One region of the Cellulomonas electrica genome, then DNA from elsewhere that is predicted to be linked to it. Evidence: predicted binding sites of a transcription regulator. Region 1 holds the regulator's gene; the other holds the start of a gene.

What was found. Region 1 encodes LexA, which represses DNA repair genes until DNA is damaged. Its sites were predicted from a motif close to TCGAACANNTGTTCGA; they were not measured.
Region 2: a site for LexA is predicted at 5,384-5,399, ahead of QMF98_RS00925 (HNH endonuclease signature motif containing protein). Genes of this name have one in related genera too.

Annotation. Positions count from the first base shown of each region.
Region 1 covers NZ_AP026442.1:2,232,918-2,248,426, forward strand. Annotated here, with positions in the region: gene QMF98_RS10315 (sensor histidine kinase) at 1-1,164, opposite strand, end outside; gene QMF98_RS10320 (PP2C family protein-serine/threonine phosphatase) at 1,227-2,453, opposite strand; gene QMF98_RS10325 (HelD family protein) at 2,681-4,924, shown strand; gene serA (phosphoglycerate dehydrogenase) at 4,993-6,192, shown strand; gene QMF98_RS10335 (DUF5302 domain-containing protein) at 6,323-6,511, opposite strand; gene QMF98_RS10340 (aldo/keto reductase) at 6,667-7,692, shown strand; gene nrdR (transcriptional regulator NrdR) at 7,672-8,238, opposite strand; gene QMF98_RS10350 (LysM peptidoglycan-binding domain-containing protein) at 8,366-8,809, opposite strand; gene lexA (transcriptional repressor LexA) at 9,097-9,843, shown strand; gene QMF98_RS10360 (L-lactate dehydrogenase) at 9,913-10,917, opposite strand; gene QMF98_RS10365 (ATP-dependent DNA helicase) at 11,004-13,088, opposite strand; gene hflX (GTPase HflX) at 13,176-14,753, opposite strand; gene QMF98_RS10375 (class I SAM-dependent methyltransferase) at 14,800-15,435, shown strand; gene dapF (diaminopimelate epimerase) at 15,444-15,509, opposite strand, start outside.
Region 2 covers NZ_AP026442.1:203,398-218,906, forward strand. Annotated here, with positions in the region: gene QMF98_RS00895 (NUDIX domain-containing protein) at 1-576, shown strand, start outside; gene QMF98_RS00900 (ABC transporter ATP-binding protein) at 661-2,520, opposite strand; gene QMF98_RS00905 (MarR family winged helix-turn-helix transcriptional regulator) at 2,673-3,200, shown strand; gene QMF98_RS00910 (alpha/beta hydrolase) at 3,617-4,381, shown strand; gene QMF98_RS00915 (MarR family winged helix-turn-helix transcriptional regulator) at 4,397-4,849, opposite strand; gene QMF98_RS00920 (VOC family protein) at 4,917-5,285, shown strand; gene QMF98_RS00925 (HNH endonuclease signature motif containing protein) at 5,422-6,960, shown strand; gene QMF98_RS00930 (TetR/AcrR family transcriptional regulator C-terminal domain-containing protein) at 7,041-7,778, opposite strand; gene QMF98_RS00935 (DUF4386 domain-containing protein) at 7,881-8,603, shown strand; gene QMF98_RS00940 ((Fe-S)-binding protein) at 8,681-11,077, opposite strand; gene QMF98_RS00945 (Na+/H+ antiporter subunit A) at 11,195-14,323, shown strand; gene QMF98_RS00950 (Na(+)/H(+) antiporter subunit C) at 14,320-14,871, shown strand; gene QMF98_RS00955 (Na+/H+ antiporter subunit D) at 14,868-15,509, shown strand, end outside.

The sequences.
Region 1 (15,509 bases):
GCCGCGGACCACCGGCAGCTCGTCGTGCGTCACCACCGCGTCGCTCTCCTGGATCCGCTCCGAGAGCGTGTCCAGCGCCGCGTCGAGCGCGTCCTGCAGGGGCACGTCCGAGCTCTCGCCGCCCAGCCGACCCACGCGGGAGAAGCCCAGCAGGTCCTGGATCAGCTGCTGCATCCGCTTGGCGCCGTCCACGGCGAACTGGATGTACTGGTCGGCCCGCTCGTCCAGCTGACCGCCGTACCGCTTGGCGAGCAGCTGGGTGAAGGACGCGACCTTGCGCAGGGGTTCCTGCAGGTCGTGCGAGGCGACGTAGGCGAACTGCTCGAGGTCGCGGTTGGACCGCCGCAGCTCCTCGGCCTGCTCGGTGAGTCGCGCGTGCGCCTCCTCCAGACCCGCGCGCGACGCCTGGATCTGCTGCACCTGGACGACGAGGGCGTGCCGCATCGCCTCGACGTCGCGCGCCAGCACCTCGAACTCCCCGGGGCCGTCCAGCGTGACCTCGTGCAGCAGGTCGCCGGAGGTCACGGCGCGGGTGTCCGCCGTCAGCTGGTCGATCGGGCGGAGCACCCAGCCCCGCAGGGCGCGCCAGAGCAGGACGCCGGCGACGACGGCCGACACGGCCAGCAGCGCGACCGAGGCCAGCAGCACCTGCGTGTACAGGGCGAGCCGGTTCAGCGCACCGTCCCGCTCGGCGCGCAGTGCGGTGGACAGGCCGCTCGCCTGGTCGTGGACCGCGTCGAAGAGACGCTGACCGGCCTGCACCTGCGCCGCCGCCACGGAGCCGGCACCCTGGGCCCGCACCTGCGCGACGACGGGGTCGGCCCACCCGGAGGTCCACGCCTCGGCCGCCGCAGCAGCGCGCCGGCCGGCGTTCGCGGCAGCGACGTCACCGGAGCCCGACAGGTCGGCCGCCAGGGCGTCGAAGCCGCCGTCGGGAGCGCTGCGGAGCGTGTCGAACGGTCCGAGCGTCGACGGGTCCGCGGCCATGGCGTACGAGAGGACGGCCGACCGGGCGTCGGCCAGCCCGGCGTAGGCGCTGTCCGCCCGGGTGATCTCGTCGAAGCTGCGCTGCGTGACCGCCCGCTGCACGGACAGCAGCCGAGCAGCGGCCAGCGTCGCGACCACCAGCACCACGGCGAGCACGACGGTCGCGGTCGTCAGCATGCCGGTCAGCCGGTCGCGCAGGGTGCGGATCGGAACAACCCGGCGTGAGGAGCGCGGCGTCGTCATGACCTCCGCCCGATCACGATCACCGCCGCGTCGTCGACGAGGTCGCCGCCGTGCCGGTCCCGCACGGCATCGAGCACCGTGGTCACCAGCGGGTCGTCACCGGCGCCGGGCGGCACCGCCGGGACGTGGCCGTGGGCGGCGGCCGCACCCTCGACCACCCGGAGCAGACCGTCCTTGCCGAGCCGCTCGCCCCCGCCGCCGACGGTCGCCTCGAGCAGACCGTCCGTGTAGAGCATCACGCGCCAGCGGTCCCCGAGCTCGAGCGGCAGCGGGTCCCAGCCACCGGGTACGGGGATGCCCAGGGCACGGCCCCGTGCCGAGGCGGGCAACAGCCGAGCCGGGTCGCCCACCAGCATGGGCACCGGGTGTCCTGCCAGGTACAGGTCGGCGTGCCGCCGGTCCGGGTGCACCGCCAGCATCGACACCGTGGTGAACAGCTCGGGCCGCGAGCGCTCGGTGGCCAGCACCAGCTCGAGCTGCCCGAGGATCTGCTCGGTCGGGACGCCGGTCACCACGAGCGTGCGCCACGCCGTGCGCAAGGTGGCGCCCAGCGCCGCCTCGTCGGGCCCGTGACCGCAGACGTCGCCCACCATCGCCAGCACGGTGCCGTCCGGCCGCTGCACCACGTCGTAGAAGTCGCCGCCCAGCAGACCGTCCCGGCCCGCCCGGTACCCGACGCGCACCTCGAGGCCCGGGTCCTGGACCGACGGCCTCGGCAGCAGCGCCCGCTCCAGCCGCGCCGCCTCCGCGCCTCGCACGAGGCTGCGGTACAGAGCCCTGTCGGTGTCCTCCAGCCGGCGGCGCTGCACGGCGTAGCGCACCGAACGACCGAGGCTCTCGCCGTCGACGTCGCCCTTCACCAGGTAGTCCTGGGCGCCTGCGGCGACCGCGGCGAGCCCCACCCCGTCGCCGGCAAGTCCTGTGAGCACCACGACAGCGGGCGCCTGGTGGGACAGCAGCCGCTCCAGACCCGCGAGGCCGACGGTGTCCGGCAGACCGAGGTCCAGCAGCACGCAGTCCACGTCGAGCCGCTCGAGCGCCTGGTCCATGGTGCGCACCCACGTGAGGCGCGTCTCCAGGCCGGCGTCCGCGAGGTGCTCCCGCACCAGCAGGGCGTCCCCGTCGTCGTCCTCCACCAGGAGGATGCGGAGCGGGCCGTCCGTCCGCGTCCCGACCGGGCCGAAGCGGGTGACGTCGTCCGACGCGGGCGGCGTGTGCCTCACAGGTCTCCTCTCCGGCCGGCCGTCTGGCGAAGCGTACGGCGGGGCACCGCCCGGCGCGCGGCGGGCGGTGGCGCAGCGCACCGCGCGGACACGCGCGTGCAGCGCCTACGCCGGAGTCGGATAATGGACGGCCGCCCGCGCCGATCGACACCCTCGATCGAACTCCGGGCGACGTCCGTGCAGGACCCGGAACGACGGCCACGGGCCGCCGGACAGGAGCGCAGCAGGTGGCAGGACGTCAGGACGAGCTCGCCGGCGAGCAGCAGGTGGTCGACGAGCTGTACGCCCGGCTGGACCAGCAGCGAGCCCAGACCCGGGACCGCCTCGCCGCGGTGCGACGGTCCGGCCCGTCCGGGTCCCCGCAGAACCGCAGCGAGCGGGACGCGTTCGCCACCCTGTACGAGGACCGGCTCGCGCAGCTGGAGGCGGTCGAGGACCGCCTCGCCTTCGGCCGGCTCGACCTGGACGACGGCCAGCGCCGCTACGTCGGACGCATCGGGCTGACCGACGCCGAGCAGACCCCGCTGCTGACCGACTGGCGCGCTCCCGCGGCGCGGGCGTTCTACCGGGCGACCGCGGCGCATCCCGAGGGGGTGGTGCAGCGACGTCACCTGGTGACGTCCGGTCGCACCGTCACCGGCGTCGAGGACGAGGTGCTCGACCTGGACCGGCTGGACGCGTCGGACACCGCCGGGACGCTGAGCGGAGAGGGGGCGCTGCTGGCGGCCCTCGGCGCTCGGCGCACCGGCCGGATGGGCGACATCGTCGCCACGATCCAGGCGGAGCAGGACGCGGTCATCCGGGCCGACCTGCAGGGGACCCTGGTGGTGCAGGGCGGTCCGGGCACCGGCAAGACGGCCGTGGCCCTGCACCGGGCGGCCTACCTGCTCTACGCGCACCGCCGCCTCCTCGAGCGCGCGGGGGTGCTGCTCGTGGGCCCGAGCAGGACGTTCCTGCGCTACATCGACCAGGTGCTGCCTGCGCTCGGCGAGACCGGCGTGGTCACCACCACGCTGTCGGAGCTGTACCCGGGCGTCGTCGGCGTGGCGCCCGAGGCCGCTGACGTGGCGGAGCTGAAGGGCCGTGCCGTGATGGCCCGCGTCGTGGCACGGGCGGTCCGCGCGCGCCAGCGCGTTCCCGCTGCACCGGTGAGCGTCCGGATCGACGGCAGGCTCGTGGAGGTGCGGCCCTCGGACGTCGCCTCGGCGATCGCACGCGCGCAGCGCCAGCACCGGCCGCACAACCAGGCCCGCATCGGCTTCGTCCGCGACATGCTGGGACGGCTCGCGGAGCAGTACGCCGCCCAGCTGGGTTTCCCCGTCCCGGCGGACGAGCGCGCCGAGCTGATGGAGGAGCTGCGGACGACGCGGGAGATCCGCATCGCGCTGAACCTCGCGTGGATGCCGCTGACGGCCGAGAAGCTCGTCTCCGACCTGTACGCCAAGCCGCACCGGCTGGCCGAGGCCGCACCGGAGCTGAGCGCCGCGCAGCGTCAGCTGCTCGCACGGCCGGCCGAGTCGCCGTGGACGGCCGCCGACGTCCCGCTGCTCGACGAGGCGGCCGAGCTGCTCGGTGAGGACGACCAGGCCGCTCGCGCCCAGGCACGCAACGCCGCACGGCGCCGTGCGGAGGAGGTGGAGTACGCCCGGCAGGTGCTCGCGTCCACCGGGGCCGGCGGGCTGGTCTCGGCGGAGTCGCTCGCGGACCGGTTCGCCGGCACCGGACCGTCGCTCACCACGGCGGAACGAGCCGCCGCAGACCGCTCCTGGACCTACGGGCACGTCGTCGTGGACGAGGCGCAGGAGCTGTCGGCGATGGCGTGGCGAGCGCTGCTGCGGCGCGTGCCGACCCGGTCGATGACGGTGGTCGGCGACGTGGCGCAGACGTCGTCGCCTGGCGGTGCGAGCTCGTGGTCCGGGATGCTCGACCCGGTGCTCGGCGGCTCGTGGCGGCTGGCCGAGCTGACCGTCAACTACCGCACGCCGGCAGTCGTCGCGGAGGCCGCGGGCCGCATGGCGGTCGCGGTCGGCCTGCCCGTCAGCCCCCTGACCTCCGCCCGCGACGTCGAGGACGCCCTGGTGATCGAGGGGGTGGCTGCCGACGAGCTCGTCGACGCGGCCGCGCAGCGTGCCCTCAAGGCGGTCGGCGACGTGTCCGACGCGGCCGGCTCCGGTCGGGTCGCGCTGGTGGCGGTCCCCCACCGCCTGCCGCACGTCCGCGCGGCGCTGGCGGCGCTCGGCCGGCCGGTCGCGGGCGCGGACGACGGCACGGCGGTGGACCTCGGTGCGGACCTCGTGGTGCTCAGCCCGGTCCAGACGAAGGGCCTGGAGTTCGACGTGGTCGTGCTCGTCGAGCCGGCCGAGGTGCTGCAGGAGAGCGCCGGGGACCTGTACGTCGCGATGACCCGGCCGACGCAGCTGCTGCACGTCGTGCACGCGAACCCCCTGCCGGACGGTCTCCGGCCGGCCTGAGGCCCTCGGGGACGTCCGCGGAGCGGACCGTTGCCCGTCCGAGGCGCGGACGGGCGCACCATGGTGTCGTGCTGAAGGCCCTGCTGCTGGAGAACATCCACCCCCACGCCCGCACCATCCTCACCGAGGCCGGGTTCGAGGTGGTCACGCGGTCCGGCGCGCTCGACGAGGACGAGCTGATCGAGGCGCTCGACGGCGTGCACATGCTCGGGATCCGGTCGAAGACCCAGGTGTCGGCCCGTGCGCTCGAGCACGCCCCGGACCTGCTCACCGTCGGCGCGTTCTGCATCGGCACCAACCAGATCGACCTTCGCGCCGCCGCGTCGCACGGCATCGCGGCCTTCAACGCGCCGTTCTCCAACACCCGGTCGGTCGTGGAGCTGGCGATCTCCGAGATCATCGCGCTCACCCGGCGGCTGGTGGACTTCGACCGGCAGATGCACGCGGGCGTGTGGAACAAGTCGGCCAGCGGCGCCCACGAGGTGCGCGGCCGGACGCTGGGCATCGTCGGCTACGGCAACATCGGCACGCAGCTGTCGGTGCTGGCGGAGAACCTCGGCATGTCGGTGGTGTTCTACGACACCGCCGAGAAGCTCGCCCTGGGCAACGCTCGCCGCATGCACTCGCTCGACGAGCTGCTCGAGGCAGCCGACGTGGTCACGCTCCACGTCGACGGTCGGTCCGGCAACGCCGGGCTGTTCGGCGCCAAGCAGTTCGCCCGGATGCGCGAGGGTGCGATCTTCCTCAACCTGTCCCGCGGTTTCGTCGTCGACTACCCGGCGCTGCAGGAGGCCATCACCTCCGGGCACGTCGCCGGGGCGGCGGTCGACGTGTTCGCGCACGAGCCGAAGCGCAACGGCGACCCCTTCGAGTCCGAGCTGCGCGGCCTGCCGAACGTGATCCTCACCCCGCACACCGGTGGCTCCACCGAGGAGGCGCAGGAGGCGATCGGGCAGTTCGTCGCCCACAAGGTGCGCGACTACCTCACCACCGGCTCGACGACCCTGTCGGTCAACGTGCCCAACCTCGCGCTGGACCAGGCGCCGGACGTGCACCGCCTGGCGTACCTGCACCGCAACGTGCCCGGCGTGCTCGCCGCGGTGAACGCGACCCTGGCCGAGCACGGTGTCAACATCGAGGGCCAGCTGCTGGCCACGCGCGGCGAGCTGGGCTACGTGGTGACGGACGCCGGGAGCCTGGTCGACGAGGCGGCCGTGACGGCGCTGCGGGACCGCCCCGAGTCCGTCCGCCTGCGTCTGCTCTCCTGAGGTCGGGACGACGACGGCCGTCGTCGCACTGCTGCGACGACGGCCGTGGTCGTGCACCTGGGAGCCCTGCCCGGGTCCGGGACCGGTCCGGCCCGGGTCGATCCCGGAACAGACCCCGATCAGCCCCGTGTCAGGCCGAGCCGCTCTTGCGCTGGAACCGACGCTGCACGGGTCCGGACGTCTCGGACCCGCGGACGGAACCGCTGCCCGCCGAGCCGTCGGTCGTCCGGTGCTGTGCCGACTTCTTCCGCTCCAGAGCCTCCCGGAACTTCGCCTTGGCGTCCTCGCTCACCGTCGGTGCGTGCTCCTCGTCCGCCATGGGCCCTCCCTCATAGTGCGGGCACCGCCCGCTGCCGCCCATCCGGGCGGCCTGGGGCCAGCCTGGCCCGTCGGCGTGACGACGGGCAAGCCGGACAGCCGCGAGACCCTTACCGGCCACCTCGGGTGCGCCGGCTCTGCCGTAGCGTCGGCCACGTGCACGCCTTCCCCGAGCCGGTACCGACCCGACGCGCGGCCGGTCTGATCCTCCCGTCCGTCTCTCTCGGGCTGTGGCAGAACTTCGGCCAGGACACGTCCTTCGACGCCCAGCGGGCCCTCGTGCTGCGCGCCGTCGACCGCGGCGTCTTCCACCTCGACCTGGCGAACAACTACGGACCCCCGCCCTTCGCCGCCGAGGAGGCCGTGGGTCGGCTGCTCGACCGGGAGCTCGCGGCGCACCGTGACGACCTGGTGATCACCACCAAGGCGGGCTATCGCGCGTGGCCAGGACCGTACGGGGAGCACGGCTCGGCGAAGTACCTCCGCGCGTCCCTCGACCGTTCGTTGCGGGCATTGCGGACCGACCACGTCGACGTCTTCTACTCGCACCGGTACGACCCCGCGACGCCGCTGGCGGAGACGATCGGTGCACTCGCGGGTGCGGTCCGCGCCGGGAAGGCACGGGCCGTCGGCATCTCCTCGTACTCGGCGGACCGGACCCGGGAGGCGCTGCGCGTCGCCGACGAGCTCGGCATCCGGCTCACGGTCCACCAGTCGGCCTACTCCATGCTGAACCGGTGGGTGGAGCGGCCCGGGAGCGACGGCCGGTCGCTGCTGGACGTGGTCGGTGACGCCGGGATGGGCATGGTGGCCTTCTCGCCGCTCGCGCAGGGGATGCTCAGCACCCGCTACCTGCACGGTGTACCGGCGGGCTCCCGCGCTGCACGGGGCGGTCCCCTCCGCCCCGAGTGGCTCACCGAGGAGGCGCTGGGGCACGTGCGCGCGCTGGACGAGATCGCACGGGCTTCAGGACGGACGCTGCCGCAGCTCGCGCTGGCGTGGGTGCTGCGCGACCCACGGGTGACGACCGTGCTGGTGGGTGCGCGTACGCCGCAGCAGCTGGACGAGAACCTGGCCGGTGCGGCGACCGCGCCGCTGACCGAGGACGAGCTCGTCGCGGTCGAGCCTCACGCCGTCGATGCCGGCATCAACCTCTGGGGTTCACGCTCGAGCGACCTCTGACGGCGGACCCGGCGGCGTCGGGACCGACGGTCGACCGTCGGCCGGGCTCGCAGCCGGCTCCTCCGTCGCGTCGGGAGCCACGTCGTCGGAGTCGTGGTCCTCGTGCGCGGCCCGCAGCACGGTGATCGCCGCCTCGAAGTCCTCCAGGGAGTCGAAGCCCTGGTACACGGAGGCGAACCGGAGGTACGCGACCTCGTCGAGCTCGCGCAGCGGACCGAGGATCGCCAGCCCGATCTCGTAGGCGTCGACCTCGGCCTGGCCGGACGAGCGGAGCGTCTCCTCGACGCGCTGCGCCAGCAGGGCCAGGTCGTCCTCGCTGACCGGCCGACCCTGACAGGCCTTGCGGACGCCGTTGACGACCTTCTCCCGGCTGAAGGGCTCGGTGGCGCCGGACCGCTTCACCACCGCGAGGCTCGTGGTCTCGAGCGTGGTGAACCGTCGTCCGCACTGCGGGCACTGACGTCGACGACGGATCGATGCACCGTCGTCAGACGTCCGCGAGTCCACGACGCGCGAGTCGGGGTTCCGGCAGAAGGGGCAGTGCACAGGGGTCCTCTCACCTGTGCCGCCACCCGGGGGCGGTCGGCGGCACCGTCGAACGACCCCTCCGACTCGTCGGGGTCGCAGGCGACGCTAAGCGACGCCTGCGGGCCGCGCAAGGAACGAAGGGCCGTCAGCCGGCGGCGGGAACCACCAGCTCCTCGCCCGCCACCAGGCCCGAGTCGCCCATCCCGTTCAGCTTCTGCAGCTCGACCACCACGTCCCGGACGTCCTGACCGGGACGCGCGACCGACGCGGCGATGCCCCACAACGTCTCGCCCGGCGTCACGACGTGCCGCTCGACCACCGGAGCGGAGGCGGGTCCGTCAGCCGCTGCCCTGCTCCCCAGGACGCCGACGCCGGCCACGAGCAGCAGCGAGAGCGCCGCCACCACGACGCGCCCCCGCCGGGTCAGCCGCAGCGGCCGCTCCTGAGCCGACCGCTCGTCCGCCGGCGCCGTCGCATCCGGCACCAGCCGGAGGTGCCGCTCCCGCGTCCCTGCGACACCGCGAGGCGCCGCCGCACCAGCCCGGACGGGAACGACCGCCGGACGTGCCGTGACCAGGATCGCGCTCATGCTGCCCACCTCCGTCGCGGGTGGCACCTCGCGGCGCCACCACCGGATCGAACATCCGTTCGTCGAACGTCTGTACGATGTCTACCAGACCCGACCGACATCCGTCGAGACACGCTCGAACAGGTGTTTGAGTCCGGGTGCCGCGGGCCATACGCTCGCTGCACGGCGACAGACCATCACCGACCACTGACACGACCCGCGCGGCGCTGGGACCAGGCGGGACGCGGACGGCGGGGTCGGTGGGCGCGACGGTCCGGCACGCCGCCGGCCACAGGGAGGACAGCGCGGTGACGGACAGCAGGCGGACGGACGAGGACGGGACCCTCGCCTCGGTGCACGCACTACCGGACGGCGCCCCCGACGACGAGGGGCTCACACCGCGTCAGCGGTTGGTGCTGGCGACGATCAAGCAGTCCGTCGAGGGCCGCGGCTACCCGCCGAGCATGCGGGAGATCGGCGAGGCGGTCGGCCTGACCAGCCCGTCGTCGGTCAAGCACCAGCTGACCGTGCTCGAGCGCAAGGGCTACCTGCGCCGGGACCCGAACCGGCCCCGCGCGATCGAGGTGGTCCAGCCCGACGACTCCCGTGCGGTGCGCATCGGGACGGCGGAATGGGCGGCCGGTCTCGACCCCGACCTGCCGGAGCTGGACCGCACCCCCGGGCCGGCATACGTGCCCGTCGTCGGACGGATCGCGGCCGGTGGCCCGATCCTCGCCGACCAGGTGGTGGAGGACGTCTTCCCGCTCCCCCGCCAGGTGGTCGGCGAGGGCGACCTCTTCCTGCTCCGGGTCCGGGGCGACTCGATGATCGACGCCGCCATCTGCGACGGCGACTGGGTGGTGGTACGGCGCCAGCCGGTGGCGGAGAACGGCGAGATCGTCGCGGCGATGATCGACGGCGAGGCGACGGTCAAGACGCTCAAGCGCACGGACGGTCACGTCTGGCTGATGCCGCAGAATCCCGCGTACGCACCGATCCCCGGCGACGACTCGACGGTGCTCGGTCGTGTGGTCAGCGTGCTGCGCAGCCTCTAGCGCGATCGGCGCACGCCAGGACGGCCCTGCGGGCCCGCCGGTCAGGACCGGCGAGCCCGCAGGCGTCGACTAGAACCCGAACTGCCGCGCGACCGACCGCACCGCGTCGGCGGACCGTCGCATGCCCGCGAGCTCGTCGCTGGACATCGGCACCGGCATCCGCTCGCCCACGCCGTCGGCCGCCACCACGGCCGGGACGGAGAGGCAGACGTCGCTGATGCCGTGGTAGCCCTCGAGCAGGGACGAGACCGGCAGGATGCGGTGCTCGTCCTTGAGGATCGCCTCGATGATGCGCGAGCCGGCGAGCCCGATGGCGTAGTTCGTCGCGCCCTTGCCCTCGATGATCTTGTAGGCGGACTCGACCACGTCGCGGGCGATCGCCTCCCGGACGCCGGCGGTCAGCGGACCACGGTCGCCGAAGCCGTTCCAGTCCAGCAGCGGCACCGCGCCGAGGCTCGCCGAGCTCCAGAGCGGGATCTCCGTGTCCCCGTGCTCCCCGGCGACGTAGGCGTGCACGTTCTGCACCGCAACCCCGGTGTGCTGGGCGATGAGGAAGCGCAGGCGCGAGGAGTCGAGCACGGTGCCGGAGCCGAACAGCTGCGACGGCGGCAGGCCGGAGATCTTCAGCGCCGCGTAGGTCACCACGTCGACAGGGTTGGTCACCATCACGTAGACGGCGTTCGGCGCCACGCGGACGATGCTGGGCAGCACCTTCTGCACCAGTGAGATGGTCGCCCCGGCCAGGTCGAGGCGGCTCTGGCCGGGCTTCTGCTTGGCGCCGGCCGTGAACATCACCACGTCGGCGTCGGCGAGGACCCCGATGTCGTCCGAGCCGACGACCTCCGCCATCGACATGAACTGGATCCCGTGCGACAGGTCCAGCGCCTCGGCCTCGACCTTCGCGCGGTTGATGTCGAACAGCGCCACGGTCCGCGCCGAACCCCTCATCAGCGCGGCGTAGGCCATGGTCGACCCCACGGCGCCCGCACCGACGATCGCCAGCTTCGAGGCCCTGCGGGGAGAGAAGACGGTCCCGTGCAGGCCACCCTCGTCGATGTCGTCGCTCTCGCTCACGGCTCCTCCTCGCGGTGCGCCGCGACCTGGCGGCGGCAGCAGGACGTTGGTCACGCCCTGACCGGATCACCCCGGTACTCGGAAGGCTAGTCGGCCGCCGCCAGCCGTTGCAGCGCGGAGAGAGCGACGTCACGCCGGGTCGTCGTCCAGAACGGCGGCATGCTCCTGGTCAGGAACGTGCCGTACCGAGCGGTCGCCAGACGAGGGTCCAGGACCGCCACCACACCCCGGTCGTCGACGGTCCGGATCAACCGGCCGGCACCCTGCGCCAAGAGGAGGCCGGCGTGCGTCGCGGACACCGCCATGAACCCGTTCCCCCCGGCCGCCGCGACGGCTTCCGTGCGAGCCGCCATGAGAGGGTCGTCCGGCCTCGGGAACGGGATGCGGTCGATGATCACCAGCCGGCAGGTGGCGCCCGGCACGTCGACGCCCTGCCACAGCGACAGGGTGCCGAACAGGCACGTCGACTCGTCGGCCGAGAACTGCGCGACCAACGTGGGCAGCTGGTCGTCGCCCTGCAGCAGCACCCGGACGTCGAGCCGCTGCCGCATCGCCTCGGCGGCCGCCTGTGCGGCCCGGCGGGACGAGAACAGGCCGAGCGTGCGACCGCCGGCGGCGCGCACCAACGCCTCGATCTCGTCCAGCTGAGCCGCTGTGGCGGGCTCCCGACCGGGTGGCGGCAGGTGCCGCGCCACGTAGCAGATCCCCTGCTTGCCGTAGTCGAACGGGCTCCCGACGTCGAGGCCCCGCCACGGCTGGGTGGCCTCGTCCCCGTTCGACGACCGCTCCGGGGGGACGCCGGTCTCGACGGCGGGCTGGGCCGTTGCCTCGGGCGGGCCGGTGAGGCCCATCGACCGGGCGACCGGCTCGAACGAGCCGCCGAGCGTCAGGGTCGCCGACGTCAGGACGGCCGAGCGACCGGCCAGCAGGTTGGTGCGGATGAGTCCGTGCACGGCGAGCGGGGCGACGAGCAGCCGCGCCAGGGTGCCGCCGCGACGATCCTCGGAACGGCTGCACCACAGCACCTGCCGGCGGGCGTCCTCCGGGTCGGCCGTCATCCGCTCGGCGACCTCGAAGAGGGACAGCATCGCGGTGCTGGCCATCTTCACGCCGCCGTCCGGGCCGCCGCCCGCCGCCGCGCGGCTCGGGTCCGGCTTCAGCGCGCTGAGCAGGGCGCGGGCGGCGTCCCGCACGGAGCCGACCACGTCACGCACGGCCGGTGGCAGGCCGTCGGCGAACCGTGTCTCCGGCAGCTCGACCAGCGTGGCGGCGAGCGCGCGGCCGGCGGCGTCCAGGTCGGTCGTCGGGACGCCGCCATGACGACGGGCCAGCCGGGCGGCGTGCTCCACGGTCGCCAACGACAGCTCGTCGGTCGCCTGCGCCGTCACCCTGTCCGTCAGCTCGTGCGCCTCGTCGACGATCAGCACCTGGTGCTCCGGCAGCACGTTCGGCGACCCCGACGCCGCGATCCCCAGCATCGCGTGGTTGGTCACCACGACGTCGGCCGCCCGTGCCGCGGCGCGGGCCCGCTCCGGGAAGCACTCGTCGACCATCGGGCACGTGGAGCCCAGGCACTCCAGCGACGTGACGGACACCTGCCGCCACGCCCGGTCGCTCACGCCGGGCACGAGGTCGTCCCGGTCCCCGCTGTCCGTCTCCTGCGCCCACTCCCGCAGCCGCACCACCTGCTCACCGAGGCTCTCGCGGCCGGCCTCGGCGTCGGGCGCCGGGTGGTCGGCCGCGCCGCGACGCTCGCCGAGATCGAACAGGACGGCGGTGTCGTCCTCCGGGTACCCCCCGGCCACCTTGTGCACGCACAGGTAGTTGTGCCAGCCCTTGAGCAGCGCCGTCGTCGGTCTGCGGGGCAGCCGGTCCGCCAGCGCGTCGGCCACCAGCGGCAGGTCCCGTGCGACCACCTGGCGCTGCAGCGCGAGCGTGGCTGTGGACACGACCACGCGCTCGTCGGCCAGCACCGCGTGACGGACGGCCGGGACGAGGTAGCCGAGCGACTTGCCCGTACCGGTCCCCGCCTGGACCAGCAGGTGCTCGCCACGGTCCACCGACTGGGCGACGGCCTCCGCCATCGCGTGCTGACCGTCCCGGCGAGCGCCGCCGAGAGCCGTCACCGCCAGGTCGAGCAGCTCCGCAACGGGGGGCTCGGGGGCTGGCACCGCGTCAGCGTAGTCGCGGCACGCGTCGACCCGTGCCGGTGCCGCGACGAGCGCGGGCGGGCCCGACCGCCGCGTGGGCGGGCTGCATCAGGCGCGACGGACCGCCACCGCGTTCAGCTCACCGGCGAGCGTCGCATCGACCCGGGCGCGCAGCCACGTGCCGTCCGGCGTGTGCTCCTCCGCATCGATGTCGCCGTGCTCGTGCACGCGGCTGACCAGGTCCCCGCGCGAGTACGGCACCACCACGTCGACCGGCACACCGGGGCGCGGCAGCTGGTCCGCGACCAGCTCCATCAGCTCGGCGATCCCCTCGCCGGTGTGCGCCGAGACCACCACGGAGTGCACCTCGCGGGAGCGGAGGCGGGCGATCGCCTCGGGGCTCGCGAGGTCCGCCTTGTTCAGCACGATGATCTCGGGCACGTCCATCGCCCCCGGGATGTCGGCGAACACGTGCCGCACCGCGGCGATCTGACCTTCGGGATCCGGGTGCGACGCGTCCACGACGTGCAGGATCAGGTCCGCGTCGGCCACCTCCTCGAGGGTCGACCGGAACGCCTCGACCAGCTGGTGCGGCAGCGACCGCACGAAGCCGACGGTGTCCGCCAGCGTGTAGACGCGCCCGTCCGCGGTCTCGGCCCGCCGCACGGTCGGGTCCAGCGTCGCGAACAACGCGTTCTCCACGAGGACGCCCGCTCCGGTGAGCCGGTTGAGCAGCGAGGACTTCCCGGCGTTGGTGTAGCCCGCGATCGCCACCGACGGCACCGCGTTCCGCTTGCGCGACGCCCGCTTGGTCTGACGCGATGGCTGCATCGCGGCGATCTCCCGGCGAAGACGCGCCATCCGGTTGCGGATGCGACGGCGGTCGAGCTCGATCTTTGTCTCGCCAGGGCCACGCGACCCCATGCCCGCGCCCGCGCCGCCGACCTGACCACCGGCCTGCCGGGACATCGACTCGCCCCAGCCGCGCAGCCGCGGCAGCAGGTACTCGAGCTGGGCCAGCTCGACCTGCGCCTTGCCCTCCCGGGACTTGGCGTGCTGGGCGAAGATGTCGAGGATCAGCGCCGTCCGGTCGACGACCTTGACGCGGACGACGTCCTCCAGGGAGCGCCGCTGCGAGGGAGCGAGGTCGCCGTCGACCACGACGGTGTCCGCACCGACCGCCGCCACGAGGCGCGCCAGCTCGGCCGCCTTGCCGGAGCCGAGGTACGTGCCGGGGTCCGGCGTGCGGCGGTGCTGCAGCAGCCCGTCGAGCACCTGCGAACCGGCCGTCTCGGCGAGGGCGGCGAGCTCGCGCAGCGAGTTCTCCGCGTCCTCCGCCGTTCCCTCGCCCCACAGCCCGACGAGCACGACGCGCTCCAGCCGCAGCTGCCGGTACTCGACCTCGGTGACGTCCTGCAGCTCCGTCGACAGACCGGCGACCCGTCGTAGCGAGGTGCGTTCCTCCAGCTCCAGCTGGTCGCCGTCGTAGGTGGTGTGCTCCGCCGCGGAGGACTGCAGCGAGGCGCCCGCCCGGGCGAGCACGCGTGCAACCACGTCGTCGGCCACCTCCTGCGCGGTGCGCGCCCTTTCAGGCGTCCCGTGGGTGGTGGTCCGGGGGTCGTTCACGCGGTTCCTCTCAGGTCGGTCCCTCCAGGGTCGCACGGGCGATGCGGAGCGGCGAGGCATTTCGCCGTGGGCCGAGCGGCGTGGCGGACGCCGATAGGGTCGGCGCGTGGGCGAGCAGGAGCACTACTTCACGGCCCGTCCGTCCTCGGCCGCCGAGCGGCGGACGATCGAGGTCGAGCTGGCGGGCAGGACCGTCGCGGTCCAGACCGCCGGGGGCGTCTTCTCCCCCGACCACGTCGACCTGGGCACCCGGGTGCTGCTGCGCTCCGTGCCGACACCCCCCGCCTCCGGCGACCTGCTCGACCTGGGCTGCGGCTGGGGCCCGCTCGCCCTGACGCTGGCGCTGCAGTCCCCCGATGCGCACGTGTGGGCCGTCGACGTCAACGAGCGGGCGCTCGACCTGGTGCGGCGGAACGCGGCGGCGCTCGGCCTGCAGAACGTCACCGCGGCGACACCGGAGGCCGTGCCCTCCGACGTGCGGTTCGCCACGGTGTGGTCGAACCCACCCGTGCGGGTCGGCAAGGAGGAGCTCCACGCGCTGCTCCGGCGGTGGCTCACCCGCCTGGAACCGGGCGGCGAGGCCTGGCTCGTGGTCGGCCGCCATCTCGGCGCCGACCCGCTGCTGCGGTGGTTGCAGGAGGAGCTCGGGCCGGACGTCCGCACGGAGCGGTCCGGCAGCGCCAAGGGGTTCCGGGTGCTCCGCGCGGAGGCGTCCCGGTCGGGCGACGACGTCGCCCGCTGACGGACCCGTCAGGACGAGGTCAGCGTCGCCAGGTCGACCGTCGCGTCGGCGACCAGCACCGCAGGACCGGCCAG
Region 2 (15,509 bases), 1.7 Mb from region 1:
ACGGCGGATGACGAGGCGGCGGCTGACCGGGGCTGGCGGACCACGGGGTCGCGGGTGGTCTACGAGAACCGGTGGATCCGGGTGCGCGAGGACGCCGTCCAGCACCCGGACGGGAAGCCCGGCGTGTACGGCGTGGTCGAGGTGCGGCAGCCGGCGGTGTTCGTGGTGGCCGTCACCGACGACGACGAGGTGGTGCTGATCACCCAGCACCGGTACACCACCGGGCCAGGGTCGGTGGAGGTGCCGGCGGGCGGCTCGGACGGTCAGCAGCCGCTGGTCGCCGCGCAGCGGGAGCTGGCGGAGGAGACCGGGCTCGCCGCGGAGCGGTGGATGTACGTCGGGGCGGTCGAGTCGCTGAACGGGGTGGCGGACGCGCCCGGGCACGTGTTCGTGGCGCAGGGTCTGACGCGGCTCCCGGGGTCGGCGGCCGCGCACCAGGCCGAGGAGGGGATCAGCATCGTCCGGCTGGTGCCGTTCGGGCAGGCGCTGGCCATGGCAGCGGCGGGGGAGATCCGCGACGGGGAGTCGCTCGCGGCGCTGGCCCTGGCGGGCATCCACCTCGGCCGCTTCCGCTGAGCCCGGCGGCTCGCGACGATCGAGTGCGGCCGCGAGCCGCTTCGTTCGGCGGGCCTGGGTCCCTCCGACCCTGGCTGTGCCGACTCAGGCCGCCGCCGCCGGGGCGAACTGCGTGCGGTAGAGGTCGGCGTACAGGCCGCCGGCGGCGATGAGCTCGTCGTGCGTTCCGGACTGCACCACGCGGCCCTCGTCGAGCACCACGATCAGGTCCGCCGCGCGGATGGTGGACAGCCGGTGGGCGATCACCAGAGACGTGCGCCCGACGAGCGCCGCGTCCAGCGCCGCCTGCACGGCGGCCTCCGACTCGGAGTCGAGGTGGGCGGTCGCCTCGTCGAGCACCACCACGTCGGGCGCCTTGAGCAGCAGGCGCGCGATCGCCAGCCGCTGCCGCTCGCCGCCGGACAGCCGGTACCCGCGGTCGCCGACCACCGTGTCGATGCCCTCGGGCAGGGAGTGCACCAGGTCCCAGACCTGCGCCTGGCGCAGGGCAGCCTCGATGTCGTCGTCGGACGCGTCGGGCCGGACGAACCGCAGGTTGCCCGCGATCGTGTCGTGGAACAGGTGCGCCTCCTGGCTGACCACACCGACCGTCGCACGCAGCGACGCGGCGGTGACGTCCGGCAGGTCGAGGCCGGCGACGGACACCGAACCCTCCGTCGGGTCGTACATCCGGGTGACCAGCTGGGAGATCGTCGTCTTGCCGGCGCCGGACGGGCCGACCAGCGCGACCATCGACCCGGCCGGGACGGTGAACGAGACGTCGTGCAGGGTGTCGGCCACCGGGTCGTGCCGCAGCTGGGCGACCGACTCGAGCGACGCCAGGGACACCTCGTCGGCGGACGGGTACCGGAACCGCACGTGGTCGAGGCGCACCTCGGCGCCGCGCGCCGCGACGGCCGCCCGCAGGTCCACCGCATCCGGCTTCTCGGCGACCGTCGGCGTCAGGTCCAGCACCTCGAGCACCCGCTCGAAGCTGACCAGGGCCGTCATCACGTCCACCTGCACGTTCGACATGGCGGTCAGCGGCCCGTACAGCCGGGTGAGGTACGACGCCAGGGCCACCACCACGCCGACGGTCAGCTGCTGCCGCACGGCCAGTACGCCGCCGTAGCCGTAGATGATCGCCACGGCGACCGACGCCACGGTGGTGAGCCCGACCCGGAACCACGTCGCGTACAGCGCCTGCCGCACGCCGATGTCCCGTACCCGTCCGGCCTGCGCCGCGTACGCCGCGGACTCGCGGTCCGGGTCGCCGAACACCTTCACCAGGTGCGCGCCGGCCACGTTGAACCGCTCGGTCATCGTCTGCGACGCCTCGGCGTTGAGCTCGTAGCTCTCGCGCGTGATCGCCGAGATCTTGCGGCCGAACCAACGGGCCGGGAACACGAACGCCGGCAGCAGGACCAGGGACAGCAGGGTGAGCTGCCAGGACATCGACAGCATGGCGCCCAGCACGAACGCGACCGTGAGGGCGTTGGCGACGACGTTCTGCAGGGTGGAGGTGAACGCCTGCTGCGCGCCGAGCACGTCGCCGTTGAGCCGCTGCACCAGCGCACCGGTCTTGGCGCGGGAGAAGAACGCCAGCGGCATGCGCTGGACGTGGTCGAACACCGCGGTGCGCAGGTCGAGGATCAGGCCCTCGCCGACGGTCGCGGACAGCCAGCGCTCGGCGACGGACAGGGCGGCCGAGGCGACGGCCAGCAGCGCGACGGCTCCCGCGATGCCGATCACCACGTTGGCGCGGCCCTTGGCGATGCCGTCGTCGATCAGGTGCTTGAGCAGCAGCGGGGTCGCGGCGCCGACGCCGGCGTCGACCGCCAGCAGGACCACGAAGACGGTCAGCCGCGCCCGGTAGGGGCGGGCGAAGCCGAGGATCCGACGGAGCGTGCCCGGGGCGAGGTGCTGGTCGGTGACGGAGCGGTCGCGGCCGAAGGTGCGCAGCATGGGGCCGCCGTGCATGGGTGACGGGGTGGACACGGGCGCCTCCGGGGTCGGACTGGTGCGGCTGCGGTCGTCGAGGGCTCGGGTACGGCGTAGCTCGGCGACCGTTGCTGAGGTTACCTCACAATGTGTGTGGTTCCGGTAGCCTCCTGCTCATGAGCACCGCGAACGGCCGCGACATTCCCGCGCGGGAGAGCGCTGTGGGCGCGCCCGGTGCCGGGGTCCCGGACCACCACGCCGGTCACGCCCCGGCCGACGACGCCGGTGAGGTGCTCGAGCTGGTGCACGGGCTGATGCACTCCCTGCGCCGCGAGGCGGCCGACCGCAACGGACCCGTCGGCACCATGCCGGGCCAGGTTCGGCTGCTGCGGATGCTCAACCGCTGCGACCGGCCGCGGCGACTCGGTGAGCTGGCCCAGGCGATGGACGTCGCCCCGCGGTCCATGACCAGCAAGGTCGACCAGGCCGAGGCCGACGGGCTGGTGCGGCGGGTGCCGGACCCGGCGGACAGGCGCGCGACGCTCGTCGAGCTGACCGACCACGGGCGCCAGGTCCTCGCCGACGTGTGGGCGCAGCGGGACGTCGGGATGCGCCGCCGGCTCGAGCGGCTGACGGAGGCCGAGCGTGGCGAGCTGCTCGCGCTGCTGCGTCGCGTAGCCGGGTCGGACGGGCCGTCGGCCTGACGCGGCCGGGTGGCTGGTGCACAGCACGGCGGCAGCCCGTGGCGGCAGGTCCCGGGCCGGCCCGATACCTCACCCGTCCCGTCTGGTGAGATCTGTGAGAGGATGGCTGGCAGCAGGAGCCCGATGGGCGCCTGTCAGCATGAGACTCCGCCAGGTGGTAGCGGAGCGAGCCACGCACATGGACGTGGCCGCAGGGGACCTGCGATGCGACCCTGGGTCCACAGCCGGAACCACTGCAGGGTTCCGACGAAAGACGAGCCCCGGTACTCGCCCCACGGCGGGACCGGGGCTTCGTGCATCCCGGGACCGGGCGTCGACCCTTCGACGGGCGTCGCGCGCGTGCTGCGTGGCAGGGTGGGGCGGCCGCACCGACGACGCGCCGGGCGAGCCCGCCGGAACGACCAAGGAGACGCCTGATGGCCCGGATCACCTGCAACTTCTTCTCGACGACCCTGCGGGTGAGCACGGCGATCACCGTGCTGCTCCCGGAGCCGGCGGACGGGCAGATCGGGGTGACGGGGTCCGGGTCGGACGCGCCGCCGCCCGTGCTCTACCTGCTGCACGGGCTCTCGGACGACGAGACGATCTGGACGCGTCACACGTCGATCGAGCGGTACGTCGCGAAGCTGGGCCTGGCCGTCGTGATGCCGCGGGCCGGGCGCTCGTTCTACCAGGACGAGGCCTACGGCTCCGCGTACTGGAGCTTTCTCACCCAGGAGCTGCCGGAGATGGTGCAGCGCTTCTTCCGGGTGTCCGACCGGCCGGAGGACACCTTCGTCGCCGGCCTGTCGATGGGGGGCTACGGGGCGTTCCGGATGGCGCTGACGCACCCCGACCGGTTCGGTGCCGCTGCGTCACTGTCCGGGGCGCTGGACGTGGCGCACCCCGACCAGGCGGCGCTGTGGGCGGACGAGGTGCCGCAGGTGCTGGCCGGCGCGCCCGTTCCTGCCGACGTGGACCTGATGGCGCTGCTGCGCGGCGCCGATCGGGACGCGCTGCCGCCGCTCTACCTCGCGTGCGGCACCGAGGACTTCCTGTACCCGTCGAACGAGCGCTTCCTGGCGCTCGCCGCCGAGCTGGGCGTGCCCGTGCGGACGGAGCTGCGGCCCGGGACGCACGAGTGGGGGTTCTGGGACGAGTCGATCCAGCGCGTGCTGGAGTGGCTGCCCCTGCACCGGTAGCGGGCGGGTTCGGGGCTAGCGGCCGGCGTCGTCACCCTCGAGCGCGTCGATGCACTTCTCGAGGTATCCCAGCAGGTCACGGGTCTGCGCCGCCGTCAGACCGGCCACCATCTGGGCGTCCACCGCGTCCGCGCGCGCCTGCGCCTGGGCGAGCAGGCGTGCGCCCTCGGGGGAGAGCGCGGTGGGCCGGGCGCGGCCGGACGGGGCCTGCTCCGGGCGCTCGACCAGGCCGCGGTCCTGGAGGCCGCGCAGCAGGGTGCTCATCGTCTGCCGCGTGACGAAGGCGTTCCGGGCCAGGTCGGAGCTGGAGATCCCCGGTGTCCGCGACAACAGCTCCATGCAGACGTACTGCGGAGTGCTGAGACCGAGCGGTCGGAGCGTGTCGTCCATCCGCGTACGCAGCGAGGCCTGGGCGTGCTTGAGCACGTACCCGACGACGTGCGCGAGGTCGTCCGGCCTTTGACGCATGTCAGTAGTCTGACATATGGTCCGCATGTCAGAACACTGACATCCACTCGGACGACAGGTGAGCGCCATGGCAGTGACCGGACCCGACTTCATCGCCCTGCAGGTGCGTGACCTGGAGAAGGCGGCGGCCTTCTACGAGGAGCACCTCGGCCTCACCCGTGCGCCCGCGTCGCCCCCGGGCGCGGTGGTCTTCACGACGAGCCCGGTCGCCTTCGCGGTACGCGAGCCGTTGCCGGGCGTCGACCTGGACGGCGTGCCGCAGCCGGGCGTCGGCGTGGCGCTGTGGCTGCACGCCGACGACGCGCAGCAGCTGCACGACTCGCTGGTCGCCGCCGGGGTGCGGGTGGTGCAGCCGCCGGTGCCGACCCCGTTCGGGCTCACCTTCACGCTGCTGGACCTGGACGGGTACGCCATCACCATCCACGACGGGCACTGATCGGCGCGGCGTCCGGTTCACGAGGTCGGTGGGCACTCCACCCACTGCGGGGGGTCTGTGGAGGAGCCCGACGGCGTGTCGGTACTCGCCGATAGCATACGAACATGCGTTCGAACGGTGTTGTGGCGATGGCGGCATGACGGCGGCTGTCGTCGACCGCCCCGTGGCGGCGCGCCTCGACGCGGCGCCGACGGAGGATGTGGTGCGCGCGGCGCAGGTCTTGCTCACCGCGGTCGACGCCGCGGAGTCGTGGTCGGCCGGTGAGCGTCGCGCGGCGCTGGGGGACGTGGACCGCACGGCCGCCCTGCTGGCCGCCGCGCGGGCGCGGCTGTTGGCCGCCGAGCGGGCCGCCGGGACGTGGGCGCTGCACGGGGACCGGGACCTGGCCGCCTGGCGCGCCCGGACCTCGCACGCCGGGGTTCGGGAGGCGGTCGGCCAGGTGCGGCAGGCCGATGCGATCACGACGATGCCGCAGGTGCGCGACGCGCTGACCACGGGTGCGATCACCACCGCGCATGTCGACGCCATCGCCCGGTTCACCGCCACGGCATCGCCGCAGGTCGCCGAGCTCGCGCGGTCCGGTGCAGGGCAGGCGGAGATCGTGGCACTGGCCACCCGGGTGGACGGCGCAGGCCTGGGAAAGGCGCTGACGCGGTGGCAGGCCGAGCTCGACCCGACCGCTCGGCAGCGCGCGCACGACCAGCAGCAGGCTGCGCGCTACCTCAACCTCTCCGAGACCTCTGGCGGCACCTATGTCAAAGGCCTGCTCGACTCCGTCGCCGGTCACCGGTTGCGGCTCGCGCTGGAGGCGGTGAGCCCGCGGCCGGGCCTCGACGACGAGCGCGCCCCGGAGCAGCGGCGGGCCGACGCCCTCGTCCAGCTGGCAGACCGGGCGCTCCACGACACCGGCCCTGCGACGGGTCCTGCCGGCAGGCCGCACGTCAGCCTGGTCCTGAGCGAGTCGACGTGGCGCGCCCTGCGCGCGGGCGGTCGCCGATCGGTCGGTGAACGGGGTGTGGCCGGCGAGCACGGTGCCGCCGATGGGCGGAGTGTGGCCGGCGAGTGCGGCCCGGGCCGCGAGCGGGCGGCCGCCGATGCGCGGGGTGTGGCCGGCGGGCGGGCTGCGGCGGGCGAACGGGGTGCGGGCGGCAGGTCGGATCCGGCTGGGCCGAGCGCGGGGAGTGCCGTGGCGACGGGTCGATCTCTCGTCGGCGTGCCACCGGTGTGCGACGAGGACGGGAACCCGTGGCCGGCCTCCGAGGTGGGGCGGGTGCTGTGCGACTGCCACGTGACCCGCCTCGTCGTCGACGCCGACTCGGTGCCGCTGGACCTCGGCCGTACGCAGCGCCTGTTCAGCGCCCATCAGCGGCGTGCGGCGACCGTCCGCGACGGTGGGTGCGGATGGCCTGGGTGCGGTACGCCGGCGCGGTGGTGCGAGCTTCACCATCTGAGGTGGTGGGACCGCGACGGCGGTCCGACGGACCTGAGAAATGCAGTGATGCTCTGCTCGTTCCACCACCACCAGGTCCACCGGCGAGATCTCACCGTGCACCGCCAACCGCCCGACCCTGCGGAGGAGTCGCCAGGCGGCCGACGGCTCAGTCGCTACCGGTTCACCACGCCGCACGGGCGTGACGCGATCACCCTGCGGGTCGGCGGCCCTGGGGGCCCATGACCTGCACCGTGGTGCCGTGGTGCCGGCGTATCCGGGGGCCTGGTGCCGTGGTGCCGTGGTGCTCATGAGGTCGTCGGGCGTCAGTGGCCGCCGCGCGGGCTCCAGCCAGTGCTACGGAGGCGTTCGAAGCCGTCGAGCATCAGGTCCAGGGCGAACTCGAACTCGGCCTGGTCGTCGCAGCCGCGGGCGACCACGGTTCCGTCGTCGTGCGTGGCGGTCAGCACGGTGGCGGCGATGTTGGGGAAGTGCTCCGCGAGCGCCTGCAGCATCGCCTGCTGGACCTCCGGCGATGCGTCCTCGACCGCCCGGCCGCCGTCGGCAGCGGACGTGTCGGGACCGGCGGGCTCGTCGAACAGCTCCTGCGTGAACCCCCACATGCGGCTGCCGAGGGCGTGCATCACGTGGTGCGTCAGCTCGGCGCTGAACCCGCCGGTGCGGAACGTGCCGATCACCGAGTCGATGTAGCCGAGCACCGCCGGGGTGCGGGAGGTGCGCGACTCGAGCACGGAGCGGCCCCACGGGTGCCGCAACAGCACCCGCCGTGCCGACAGGACCCGCAACCGGATCGCCGCGCGCCAGTCGACGCCTGTGGCTGGCGGGTCGATCTCGGCGACCAGCAGCTCGATCATGCCGTCGAGCAGCTGCTCCTTGTTGGCGACGTGCTTGTAGAGCGCCATCGGCACGACGTCGAGCTCCTGGGCCAGCCGGCGCATGCTCAGCGCCTCGATGCCGATCCGGTCGGCGAGCGCCACGGCACCCGTGAGCACCCGGTCTCGGTTGAGGCGCGGACGCGTGGCGGCGGTCGACGGGCGGGCCATGGGCGGCTCCGATCCTTGACAGGCGTACGCCGTACACCCTAGCGTCCGAGGCGTCAGGTGTACGGCGTACACCGAAGCTACACCCACCCGAAGGAGCCCGCCATGGACTCGAACCGACGCACGGCCGTCGTCGCCGGCGCCCTCTACCTGCTGACGTTCGTCTCGTCGATCCCGGCCGTCGGGCTGCTTGCGCCGGTGCTGCACGACCCGCGGTACGTGCTCGGTACGGGGGCCGACGCCCGCGTCCTCACCGGCGGCCTGCTCGACCTGGTCAACGCCGCCGCGTGCATCGGCACGGCGGTGGTGCTGTTCCCCGTGGTCCGCCGTCAGCACCAGGCTGCGGCGCTCGGCTTCGTCGCCGCGCGGCTGATGGAGGCGGCGATCATCGCCATCGGCGTCGTCAGCCTGTTCACCGTGGTCACGCTCCGCCGCTCGTACGCGGCTGGGCACGCCGGCGACCCGGCGACCCTGGTCGCCGTGAGCTCGGCCCTGGTGGGCGTGCGCGACTGGACCTTCCTGCTCGGGCCGAGCCTGGTGCCCGGCTTCAACGCCCTGCTGCTCGGCACCGTCCTGCTGCGCTCCGGGTTGGTGCCGCGCGCGATCCCGGTGCTGGGCCTGGTCGGTGCCCCGCTGCAGATCTCCGCGGTGCTCGGGACGGTCCTCGGCGTGAACAGCCAGGTATCGGTGTGGTCGGCGGTCGGCGTGGCGCCGATCTTCTTCTGGGAGCTGTCGCTGGGTGTCTGGCTGGTGGCGAAGGGCTTCCGCCCGTCGCCGGTGATCGGTGGCGTGGGGCGGACGGCGGCGGCGCTCCCGGTCGCTCCCTGACGGGCGGCGCCCCGGACCTGTCCGGTGGCGAGCTGGTCCGACCGGTGGCGAGAGCGTCCGGGAGGGCGGGGCGCCGGTCAGTCGGTCGACGCGGGACGGATGCGCTCGAGCAGCAGGACGGCGATGTCGGCCACCTCGGGGACACCGACGGTGGCGGGGCGGCCCGCCGATCCGTGCCCGTTCGCCCCGGCCGGTGCGCCCGACGGGTCGGCGGTGCCGTTGGCTGCGTCGCTGCTCGAGGGGGTGGACGCGGTGGACGAGGCGACCGCGGCGACGCCGTCGGACAGCATGACCGTGCAGTAGGGGCACGCCGTCGCGATCGCGTCCGCGCCGGTGGCGACGGCCTCCTCGGCCCGGGCGGTGCCGATGCGGGTGCCGATCGTCTCCTCCATCCACATCCGGGCGCCGCCGGCGCCGCAGCAGAACGAGGTGGACCCCGAGCGCGGCATCTCCGTCAGCTCCACGCCCGGGATCGCCGCGATCAGCTCGCGGGGCGGTGCGTAGACCTGGTTGTGCCGGCCGAGGAAGCACGGGTCGTGGTAGGTCACGCGCCGACCGGCCTCGTCGGCCGGCGCAGCGACCGGCGTCAGGCGGCCCTCCGCGACCAGGCGGTTGAGCAGCTCGGTGTGGTGCACCACGTCGTACCGGCCGCCGACCTGCGGGTACTCGCGCGCGAGCGTGTTGAAGCAGTGGGCGCACGTCACGACGACCTTCGTCGCCTTCGCCTCGGAGAGGGTCTCGACGTTCTGGGCGGCGAGGGTCTGGAACAGCAGCTCGTTACCGGCCCGCCGGGCGGGGTCGCCGGTGCACGACTCGCCCTCGCCGAGCACCGCGAACGACACCCCGGCGGTGTGCAGCAGCTCGGCGACGGCCCTCGTCGTGCGCTTGGCCCGCTCCTCGTAGGCGCCGGCGCAGCCGACCCAGAACAGGTACTCGACGTCGGCCGCGCTCCCCACGTCCACACCGACCACCGGCACCTCGAACGGCAGCCCCTTCGCCCAGTCGAGCCGGCCGCGCGCCGGCATGCCCCACGGGTTGCCCCGCCGCTCCAGCTTGGTGAAGGTGCCGGTCAGCTCGGCGGGGAACGCCGACTCCATCAGCACCTGGTAGCGCCGCAGGTCGGCGATGGTGTCGACGTGCTCGATGTCCACCGGGCACTGCTGCACGCAGGCGCCGCACATGGTGCAGCTCCACAGCACGTCGGGGTCGATCACCCCCGAGCCCACCAGGTCCATGCCGAGGTGCGGGTCCGTGACGGTGGGGTAGCGGCCGTCCGCGGTGCGGTGGGCGGCCGGGGTGGCGTCGTCGAGCGACGCGCGGGACGCGTGCGACGAGCCCGACGAGGCAGCGGGGCCGGTCGATCCTGTGGGGCCATCGGCCCCCGCAGCGCCGGCAGCCCGGGCGGCCCGCACGTACGGGGCGGTCGCCGCCGCCTGGTCCCGCAGCGCCAGCACCAGCAGCTTGGGGCTGAGCGGCTTGCCGGTGGCCCACGCCGGGCACTGCTCCTGGCAGCGCCCGCACTCGGTGCACGTGGCGACGTCCAGCAGCCCCTTCCACGTCAGGTCCTCGACGGCACCGACCCCGAGCCGGGCGTCGTCGGGAAGCTCCTCGATCGCGGCCAGGTCCAGCGGGGAGCCGTCGGGCGCACGCATCGGCGCCAGCGGACCGAGCGCCGGGCCGCCGGACGGACGGCGCCGCGCGTACACGTTCACCAGCGCGAGGAACCGGTGCCAGGCGACTCCCATGGTCGGCTGCACGCCGACCACCACGAACCAGGCCATCGAGCCGAGGATCTTCACGGTCGCGGTCAGCGTCACGGCCGTCTGCAGGCTCGTCGTCCCCGCCCCGGCCCAGGCCGAGCCGTACCAGGCCGTCAGCGGGAAGTGCCATCCGGACGCGATCGGCGACCCGGTACGGGCGGCGAGCGCGTACTCCAGCCCGCGCAGCGCCAGCACCGCGGCGACCACCAGCAGCACGGTCGCCTCGACGAACACCGCCTGTACCTGCGACGAGCCGAAGAAGCGCGACGCCTTCCGCTCGGCGGCCTCCTCGCCCCGCCGTGGCCGGATGACCTGGCGCAGCGCGATCAGGTAGACGATCCCGACCAACGACGCCCAGGCGATCCCCTCGGTCAACCACCCGACCGGCGGCAGGTGCCCGATCACCGGCAGCGAGTACGACGGGTCCACCACCTGCCCGTACCCGGACACCAGCGTGAGGAACAGGACGGGGAACGAGACCATCACCGCCCAGTGGGCGATGCCGACCCACACCCGCCGCTGGAACCGCAGGTGGAACACCACCTCGCGCAGCAGGGTCGCCAGCCGCGGGCCGACGGGACGCCAGCGACCCGGCAGGGGACGGCCGACGCGGATGGTCGCGACGATGCGCGCGACGCCCCACGCGAAGACGGCCACCCCGACCACCGTCGCGACGAGGACCAGTACGAGGCACGTCACCTGCAGCGGCGTCACCGGGACACGGTAACTGCTCGCCTCCGAGCGGCCGCTGCACGTTCGGCTCCCCAGGGCCCCACGGGCCTCCCGGTACCATGGCCGCAGCCCCCGCCCTCGACAGGACGGAGCGGACCGATGCTCTGGCTGCTGGCCACCCACCTGGCCGCAGCCCTCGTCGCGCCCGCACTGGTGGGACGCCTCGGACGTCGGGCGTTCTGGGTGTTGGCCCTGGTCCCGGCGTCGGCGGCGGTCTGGGCCCTGAGCTGGACGGAGCGCGTCCGCGGCGGTGCGGCCCCGCAGGTGACGGTCGGCTGGATCCCGGCCCTGGGGCTGGACCTCGACCTTCGGCTGGACACCCTGTCCTGGTTGATGACGCTGATCGTCGGTGGCGTCGGGGCGCTCGTGCTCGTCTACTGCCGGGCGTACTTCAAGGCCGATGCCCAGGGCCTGGGACGGTTCGCCGGGGTGTTCCTCGCCTTCGCCGGCTCGATGCTCGGCCTGGTGCTCAGCGACGACCTGCTGCTGCTGTTCGTCTTCTGGGAGCTCACCACGGTGATGAGCTACCTGCTGATCGGCCACTACGCCGAGAGCCGCAAGGCGAGCCGCCGGGCGGCGATGCAGGCGATCGTCGTCACCACGGCAGGCGGTCTGACGATGCTGGTGGGCCTGGTGATCCTGCAGCACGTCGCCGGCACCTCCCGGCTGAGCGAGCTGCTGGCGCACCCACCGCACGGGCCGGCGGTGACGGCCGCCGTGGTGTGCCTGCTGGTCGGCGCCGCGACCAAGTCGGCGCTGATCCCGTTCCACTTCTGGCTGCCGGCGGCGATGGCCGCGCCGACGCCCGTGAGCGCGTACCTGCACGCCGCCGCGATGGTGAAGGCCGGTGTCTACCTGGTCGCCCGGTTCGCGCCGGCCTACGCCGACCTGTCGGTGTGGCGGTGGCTGGTGCTGATCGGTGGCGGCGGGACGTTGCTGCTCGGCGGCTACCGGTCGCTGCGGCAGCACGACCTGAAGCTGGTGCTGGCGTTCGGGACGGTGAGCCAGCTCGGGCTGATCGTGCTGCTGGTGGGGCTCGGCACGCCGGCGGCGGCGCTGGCCGGGCTGGCGATGCTGGGCGCGCACGCGCTGTTCAAGGCGGCGTTGTTCCTGGTGGTGGGCACGGTGGACGCCGCGGCCGGGACACGCGACCTGCGCCGGCTGTCCGGCGTGGGCCGCGAGCTGCCGTGGGTGGCCGCCGCCGGCGCCCTGGCCGTCGCGTCGATGATCGGGCTGCCGCCGTTCGCGGGGTTCGTCGCCAAGGAGGCGGGGCTCGAGGCGGTAGCCGGGCTGGGCGGGGCGACCGGTGCGGTGGTGCTGACCGTGGTGGCGGTGGGGTCGGTGCTGACCGTCGCGTACGGGCTGCGGCTGTGGTGGGGCGCGTTCGCGACGAAGCGGGCCGTGCTGTCCGCCTCGGCGGTCGAGCACGCCGACGGCAGCGCGACGACGACCCCGATCAGCGCGGCCGCGGCCGACGGCGCACCGCCCGCGGCGCCGGCCGCCGTGCGGCCGTCGTCACCGGTGCTCGTCGTCCCGGCGCTGGTGCTGGCCGCCGCCGGGCTGGTGGTCGCGCTGGTGCCCGGCTACGGCGAGGGCCTGCTGCGCCCCTACGCCGACGCGTTCACCGCGAGCCACGCCGCGTCGGGTGCCGCCGCCGCGGCCGGTGCGCACGCCGGTCACCTCACCCTCTGGGCCGGCCTCACCCCCACGCTCGTCGTCACCGTCGCCGTGCTGCTCGCCGGTGCGCTCGCCTTCCGCGCCCGCGACGGCGTCGAGCGCGCCCAGGGCATGCTGCGGCTGCCGCCCCGGGTCGACGCGGACCACCTCTACCGCCGCTCGATGCGCCGGCTGGACGACGTCGCCGCCGACGTGACGGCGTTCACCCAGCGCGGTTCGCTGCCGGTGTACCTGGGCCTGATCCTCGGGGTCTTCGTGGTCGGCGTCGGCACCGCCCTGCTGACCGGCACCCGCCTGCCGACCCGCGTCGTGCCGTACCACGCGCTGACCGAGGTGGCGTTCGCGCTGGTCAGCATCGTGGCCGCGGTGCTGGCGGCCCGGGCCCGGCGCCGGCTGAAGGCCGTGATCCTCACCGGCATCGGCGGGTACGCGGTCGCCGGGCTGTTCCTGCTGCAGGGTGCACCGGACCTCGCGCTGACGCAGGTGCTGGTGGAGACCGTCACGCTGGTGGTGTTCGTGCTGGTGCTGCGGCGGCTGCCGCCGTATTTCTCCGACCGGCCGCTGGCCGGGTCCCGCTGGCTGCGGCTGGGGATCGGGGTGGCCGTCGGGCTGGTGGTGGCCGGCATCGGGCTGATCGCCCCGGGCGCGCGGGTGCACCTGCCGGTGTCGGCGGCGTACGCGCAGGAGGCGTACGCGTTCGGCGGCGGCAAGAACGTGGTCAACGTGACCCTGGTCGACATCCGCGCGTGGGACACCATGGGCGAGATCTCGGTGCTGCTGGTCGCGGCCACCGGCGTCGCGTCCCTCGTCTTCGTCTCCCGGCGCACCGGCCGCATCTTCCGCGCGCACGACGCGCCGGCCGACCGTGCCGTGTGGGGCGGCGCCGCCCACCCGCGGGCCGTCGAGGTGCGCGGCGGCGAGGGGGACCCGACCCGGGGTCCCGTGCCGGGTCCGACGACGAGGCCCGGACCGTCCGCCCCGGGATCCGGCCGGGCTCGCGAGTGGCTGCGCGCCGGGCGGACGCTGGCGCCGGTGCGCCGGTCGGTGATCTTCGAGGTGGTCGTCCGGCTGCTGTTCCACACCATGGTCATGTACTCGCTGTTCCTGCTGTTCAGCGGGCACAACAACCCCGGCGGCGGGTTCGCGGCCGGGCTGGTGACGGGCATCGCGCTGATCGTGCGGTACCTAGCCGGCGGGCGGTACGAGCTGGGCGAGGCCGCACCCGTGCAGCCCGGCGTGCTCCTGGGCACCGGCCTGTTCCTGGCCACGGGCGTGGCGGTGGCGCCGCTGCTGCTGGGCGGCTCGGTGCTCGAGTCGGCGATCGTCGAGGCGCACCTGCCGCTGGTCGGCGACGTGCACCTGGTGACCAGCCTGGGGTTCGACGTCGGCGTGTACCTGGTGGTGGTGGGGCTGGTGCTCGACGTGCTGCGCAGCCTCGGTGCCGAGCTGGACCGGCGTGCCGAGTTCGGCGAGGACGACGTCGAGGAGTCGGTGCCGGACCTGCGGCGCACGCCGCACCCCGCCGGGTTCCACCAGGGGGCGTCGCGATGATCGACATGACGCCCGACCTGACCCTCGTGATCACCGCCGCCGTGCTGGTGACGGTGGGCGTCTACCTGCTGCTGGAGCGCAGCCTGTCGCGCGTGGTGGTGGGGATCATCCTGATCGGCAACGGGCTGAACGTGCTGATCCTGGTGGCGGGCGGTTCCGCCGGGCGGCCACCGATCCTCGGCGGGCAGCCCGGGGCGCGCAGCGACCCGCTGCCGCAGGCGATGGTGCTGACGGCCATCGTCATCACCCTCGGCCTCACCGCGTTCCTGCTCGCCATGGCCTACCGCTCCTGGCAGCTGAACCGGCACGACGAGGTGCAGGACGACGTCGAGGACCGCCGCATCGCCCGCCTCGCGGCGCGCGACCGGCTGGCGGTGGCCGACCTGGACGCCGACGACACGTCGACCCTCGAGCAGGAGGCGGAGGAGGCGCGCGACGAGACGGACCGCGCGGTGGCGCTGGTGACGCCCGACGGGACGTCGGACGAGGTCCGGCCCGACGACCCCACCGCCGGCGCCGCCGCCGAGCCGCCCGAGGCAGGCCGATGAACGACTGGTCCTGGCTGGTCCCGCTGCCCGTCGTCCTCCCGCTGTCCGGCGCGGGACTGACGCTCGCCCTCTACCGCCGACCGCGCGTCCAGCGGATCGTCTCGGTGACGGTGCTGGTCGCCGTCCTCGTGGCCGCCGCGACCCTCGCGGTGCTCGCCGACCGCGGCCCGCTGGTCGCCGAGATGGGCAGCTGGGCGACGCCGGTCGGCATCAGCCTGGTGGCCGACCGCCTGTCGACCCTGATGCTCACCGTGTCGGCCGTCGTGGTGCTGTGCGTGCTCGTCTACTCCCTGGCGCAGGACCAGGGCGCCGGCGAGGAGTCCGCGCCGACCTCGATCTACCACCCCACCTACCTGGTGCTGGTGGCGGGGGTGGCCAACGCGTTCCTGTCCGGCGACCTGTTCAACGTGTACGTCGGCTTCGAGATCCTGCTCGCGGCGTCCTACGTGCTGCTGACCCTCGGCGGCAGCCGGGAGCGGCTGCGCGCGGGCAGCATCTACGTGGTCGTCGCCATCGTCAGCTCGTTCCTGTTCCTCGCCGCGATCGCCGCCGTCTACGCCGCCACCGGCACGCTGAACCTGGCGCACCTGGCGCAGCGGCTGCCGCAGATCGACCCCGGCGTCCGGCTGACGCTGCAG